DNA from 2 places in the Pseudoalteromonas pernae genome. Region 1 is predicted to be linked to the other one. Evidence: predicted binding sites of a transcription regulator. Region 1 holds the regulator's gene; the other holds the start of a gene.
The links. Region 1 encodes MetJ, which represses methionine synthesis genes. Its sites were predicted from a motif close to TAGACGTCTAGACGTCTA; they were not measured.
Positions count from the first base shown of each region.

Region 1 (3,166 bases):
TGCGGATCATTGTGTCTCCCACACCAGCTTCTAAACGAGCCTGCTCATCCATACCTGCATGCGTCATGGTCGCGGGGTGACAAATGAGGCTTTCGACTCCACCGAGTGATTGAGCCAAAGTAAATTGATTCACTGAGGTTAAGAATTTTGCGCTGTCTTTGAGCCCACCTTTAATATCAAAGCTCACCATACCGCCGAACCCTGCCTGTTGCTGCTTTGCAAGTTCATGCTGGGGATGCGACTCCAGACCCGGATAGTAAACGTGCTCAACACTTGGGTGCCGTGCTAAAAATTCCGCAATGGCCATCGCATTTTCCTCGTGCTGACGCAGACGCAGCTTTAACGTGCGAATGCCGCGAAGAGTTAAGAAACTATCAAACGGCGCGCCGGTAATACCAATATTATTCGCCCACCACGCGAGTTCCTCACCTAGCTCAGCAGACTTAGTGATTAAGGCGCCACCAACCACATCGGAATGGCCATTAATATATTTCGTTGTCGAATGCACAACGATGTCACATCCAAGCGCCAGCGGGTTTTGCAGTGCCGGTGATAAAAAGGTGTTATCCGCAGCAACTAATGCACCGACCTGCTTCGCGGCATCACAGACCTGACGAATATCGGTTAAGCGTAGAATAGGGTTACTCGGCGTCTCAATCCAAACGATTTTAGGCTTACTCTCTTTAATACCTTCAGAGCACTCTGGACGCGTCAAATCCAAAACGACTAATTTAAACAGTCCACGTTTTGCCAAAGACGTAAACAGGCGATAACTACCACCATAACAATCATGAGGGATTACTATTGTGTCTTGCGGGGTAAGCAGTTGCGTCACCAAATGCACTGCGGCCATGCCAGTCGCAGTGATTATTCCGCGCTCGCCACCTTCTAGCTGTGCTAATAATTGCGCCAGTGTATCCCTGTTCGGATTACCACTGCGGCCATAATCAAATTGGCGCTTAGTAGCAAAGTCAGCTAAAGAATAGGTAGTTGATAAATGAAGCGGAGGTACCACTGCACCATGATGTTGGTCAACTTCGATTCCGTGACGAACAGCAAGGGTCTCATTTTTTAATTTGGTCATAGCGCCTCCAAACTGGCGTGGATGTTTAGACGTCTAAAAGGTTAAAATAACAAACCGTGGAAGTCAAAACATTTATACGTCTAAATAGCTAAATGAGGAATATTTGACTATCCTTTCCAACACGATAAAATTTCGCCCTTATTGATGCCTAAGTGACCAAAAAATAAGACTCTAATTATGGCCAAGTGGAACGGTGAGTATATTCACCCTTATGCGGAACACGGTAAGAAAGCCCAACAGGTAAAAAAGATTACCGTTTCGATCCCGCTCAATGTTTTAAAAGTATTAACTGATGAAAGGACGCGCCGTCAGGTAAACAACCTTCGTCACGCAACAAATAGTGAGTTGTTATGTGAGGCATTTTTACATGCATTCACAGGACAACCTTTACCCGATGATGAAGATCTTCGTAAAGACAACCCGGAAAAGGTGCCGCAAGAAGTTCGCAAGATCATGGAAGAAATGGGGTTAGAAGTTCCTATCATCGGCGAGGACTAAGAACTTTTTAACACCCAAGTCATTGCAACTGGGTATCCAAATAAAAAAGCCCCAACTCATGTTGGGGCTTTTTACTGTAATAGTTTCACTGCATTGAATGCAGAACACACTCTGTGATTACTTATCGTTCATGTAATCGGGTGCTAATTCCACTTGCGCAACACCAGATGCCACCGCTGCCTGTGCTACCGCCCTCGCCACACGCGGCAATAAACGTGGATCCATTGGCTTTGGAATAATGTATTGTGGGCCAAACTCCAACTCAGTCACACCTGATGCTTTTAGCACTTCAGCTGGAACCGGCTCTTTTGCGATGCTACGAATCGCTTCCACAGCCGCAATCTTCATCTCGTCATTAATTGCTGTTGCACGTACATCTAACGCACCACGGAAAATGAATGGGAAACAAAGCACATTGTTTACTTGGTTTGGATAATCAGAACGACCTGTTGCCATGATCAAATCTTTACGAGCACTGTGCGCTAGCTCAGGCTTGATTTCAGGATCTGGGTTTGAACAAGCAAATACAACTGGCTTGTCTGCCATCAATTTTAGATCTTCAGCTGACAACAAATCTGGGCCAGATACACCCACAAATACGTCTGCATCGGCAATTACGTCTTGCAAAGTACGCTTGTCAGTGTTGTTCGCAAACAGCTGTTTATACTCATTCAAATCGTCGCGACGTGTATGAATAACGCCTTTGCGGTCCAGCATGTAAATGTGCTCACGCTGTGCACCACACTTAATTAGTAGCTCCATACATGCAACAGCCGCCGCACCAGCACCTAAACATACAATGAGTGCATCACGAATGTCTTTACCTTGAATCTCAAGTGCGTTCAACATGCCCGCAGCAGTTACAATCGCAGTACCGTGTTGGTCATCATGGAATACAGGCACGTTACAACGTTCGATCAACGCTTTTTCAATTTCAAAGCACTCAGGTGCTTTGATGTCTTCTAGATTGATACCACCAAACGTGTCAGCAATATTCTCTACAGTATTGATGAAATCTTCGGTTGTACGGTGTTTTACTTCGATGTCGATTGAGTCAAGGCCAGCAAAGCGTTTGAATAACAGCGCCTTACCTTCCATAACAGGCTTAGAAGCTAGTGGACCTAAGTTTCCCAGCCCTAAAATCGCGGTACCATTGGAAATAACCGCAACCATATTGCCTTTGGCTGTGTACTTATAAGCGTTATTTGGATCTGCCGCGATTTCGCGCACAGGCTCAGCAACACCAGGGCTGTACGCTAAGGCGAGATCGTTAACTGTTTCTGCACTTTTAGTCAGCTCAATACTGATTTTACCGGGAACGGGATTGGCGTGATAATCGAGCGCTTTTTGACGAAAGTCTGACATGAATTAAATATCCTGCTAGAAATGTTTGTGAGAGTTCAGGTATACCGCAAACCATACTGCTTTTAGTCTCATATTCCAAGCAATATCAGGTCTATCCTGTTGCGCGAATTTAAACGTAGTTAGCACCAAGTTCACGGTTAATTATTTTAATTTCCCATAACGTAGTCGATAATTTTATCTACATCACGAGGCAAGATTGATTGTAAAAGCTACATAAAT
Region 1 covers NZ_JBDODM010000007.1:125,226-128,391, forward strand. Annotated here, with positions in the region: gene metB (cystathionine gamma-synthase) at 1-1,084, opposite strand, end outside; gene metJ (met regulon transcriptional regulator MetJ) at 1,262-1,582, shown strand; gene V1358_RS15650 (malic enzyme-like NAD(P)-binding protein) at 1,700-2,947, opposite strand.

Region 2 (3,166 bases), on a different contig from region 1:
TGCGATGAATCCAAGCTATTGATAAAGCTGTATTTCGCGTTTGATTTCAATGCAGCGAGCTTGCTTTCATCCACCAGCTCAGTACGCGCTTTTGCATACGTCTCGTTGATTGCGTCACGCACTACAGCTAAATCAGCTTCATCATCTACTTTTACAAATACGTGCAGTAAACCTGGATCTTTGGTTTCTGGGTTATACGTAAACATTTGTGATGCGATTTGCTTTTCTACTACAAGCTGCTGATATAGCTCTGAGTTTTCAGAGAAATAAAGCTGCGATAGTAAGTCCAGTGCTGCTCGGTCTTTAGTATTTGGGTTCCATTGCGTGCCTTTGTAAGACACTAGCAACCAATGACCCGGCAACCCTTCGTACTGTTCATGCACATACCGAGGTGCAGCTTGCTTTGGCTCAACAGGGATATCTGCTTGGTAATCACCTCGCTGCCAATTACCCCAATGCTTTTTCACCATTTTGATGGTTTCTTGAGGGTCAACATCACCAACAATTACTAGCGATACATATTCTGGTTTGTAAAAACGCTCAAAGAAGGTTTGTCCGTACGCACTTTGATCAGGCATTGCTTCAATGTCTTCAAAAAAGCCCATAGTGGTGTGTTTATAGGTGTGCTTGTCGAACGCTTCTTTACGCACCGCAGAGAGTAATTTACGAATTGGGCTGGCGTTATTTTTTAGGTATTCGCCCTTTACTGTTAACGCTTCTGTACGGAATTGCTCTTCGGTATAGCTGAGGTTTTGGAATACATCCGCCTTCACTTCCAACACTTTGTCTAAGTGCTGTTTAGAGAAATTTAAGTGGTAGTTGGTGTAGTCATTCGTGGTGTAGGCACGATTATCAACACCTGAGTTTTTCATGATGTCTGCGTACACGTCTTCAGGGAATTTCTCAGAGCCTTTAAACATCATGTGTTCAAAGAAGTGTGCAAAACCTGTTTTGCCCGCTTCAACTTCATTTCGTGAACCTACAGAAACAGGAATTTGCAGTGAAACCACGTCGGGGTAATCGGTTTTCACAACCATTACACGTAGACCGTTATCAAGTTCTTCTAATACGTAGTCTTGTGAAAATACTTTTTGACTTTGCTGCGCTACCGCCGCAGAGGCCGCGCCTGTTTGTGTCGTTTGCGTGCTTTGGCAACCACCGAGCGCAAGCGCCAGTGCAATACCAGAAGCAATAACTGATAGTTTCATCGTTCCTACCCTTTATAGTTTATTTAATTCTGATTTTTGTCGAAATCATTATGCAATAAATTCATTCTTGGGGCGTCAATCTTGCGATATTTTTGCTGTAAACAAATGTGTCTGTCCGTAAACAACGAGGACCTACTCACGAAGGAATGAGCCATAACATGAATGCAATTCAAGTTCATTGAGGAAGTTTCATAACAAAAAGCTGTTTAGACGTCTAAATGGCTGTTATAGTTATTTCATTAACTGCATATGGGAATGAGGATCATGGCGCTAACACTGCAAGAGAAAATTGAGGATGCTCGTCAAGGGGTGTACCTCATAGGTACGACACCGCCAAAATTTGACACCGACGACATTAAGCTACAAGCAATTGCTGAGAAGCTACTTGGCCGCTTGCATGAAATCGAATACGACGGCGTGGTTGTCTACGACATTCAAGATGAAAGCAGTCGAATCAGCGCGCCAAGACCGTTCCCATTTAAAGAAACCATCGACCCACGTCGTTACAGTCGCCTACTACGCCGATTATCGCACCTTGATGTGATCACATACAAAAGCGTTGCACAACGTAGTGGAGCTGAATTTAACCAGTGGCTAGACGCAACTCACGAGGAACATAACCTAAATAACCTTGTACTGGTTGGCAGCCCTTCATCAACGGGCGACGTAAAGCTCAGTTTAAACGATGCCTATAAGCACCTCGGCGAACATGACCATGACTTCTTTTTAGGTGGAGTCACCATTGCTGAGCGCCATGCAAGTAAAGGCAATGAGCATGAGCGTCTATTAACTAAGACTCAACAAGGTTGTAAGTTTTTCATTTCACAGGCTGTATATAACGCCCAAGCGACGATAGATTTAATCACTAGCTATGCTCGCAGTTGTCGCCAACAAGGTCTTGAGCCAAAACGTATTATCCTTACCTTTACGCCTTGTGGTGGTGAGAAAACATTAGAGTTTATGCAGTGGCTAGGCATTTCCGTGCCCGAGGCAACTAAGTACCGTATGCTTGATGCCGAAAATACGTTGAGTGAATCAGTGCGTATCTGCCGTGAGAATCTTGATTTAATTCTACGTAGCTGTGCGCACTTAGATGTGCCACTAGGCTTAAATATTGAATCTTTGACTAATCGTAAAGAAGAAATCGATGCGTCTATCAATCTTTATCGCTTGCTTAAAGCAACCATGGAATTGAGTTTAGCGGAGCGCCAAATAGCCTAACTCCCTCCCTTCATTTTCTTTTGCTCTACGTTGCGCTACCTAATTCGGTGGCGCTTTTTTATTTCCCCGCTATTTAAACGCTTTAGCAACTTACTGCGTCTAACTCCAATAAAAAAGGACTTAACAATGTACGTTGCAAAACTAATTAGACTCTCAATACTATTAATAACAATACTTTCTTTGCAGGTATGGGCCAGCTCTGATTCAACTGCTATAAACGCTCTAGAGCCTACACTCACACCTCAACAAATGCATGAAGACATTGATAAATGGTGGCAGTGGACCAAAAACACCCACCCAAATCTGTCTTTACGTATAGCGGATATCAATACATTTGAAAATAATTTAAAGGAGCTGAAAAGCAAGCTTAACTCGCCCTTGAATGTAAACGATTTTCTCGCACACATTAGTATTTTGAATGGCCAGTTCAATGACGGACATATGAATATCATGGTCCCAAGTCAGCGTCGTCTGGTAGAACAAATCACTGAGGGGAAAAATGGATTATTCCCATTTGAAGTAAATATAGTGGATGGTTTAATTTCAATAAGCGGCAAACTTGGTGGCGACAAAAGTATTTACGAAAACGCACGCATTGTTGCTATCAATAACCATTCTATCGAGTCGATATACACTAAGTTGATGTCGCGAATGTATGGAGACACAGTGGCCCACAAAGAGGCCTTGCTAAGTAGCAAGTTTGCTTTGTATTACTGGTTGTTCATTGATAAAAGCAA
Region 2 covers NZ_JBDODM010000005.1:303,494-306,659, forward strand. Annotated here, with positions in the region: gene V1358_RS13920 (M16 family metallopeptidase) at 1-1,208, opposite strand, end outside; gene V1358_RS13925 (methylenetetrahydrofolate reductase) at 1,473-2,429, shown strand; gene V1358_RS13930 (S41 family peptidase) at 2,556-3,166, shown strand, end outside.
Region 2: a site for MetJ is predicted at 1,408-1,425, ahead of V1358_RS13925 (methylenetetrahydrofolate reductase). Genes of this name have one in related genera too.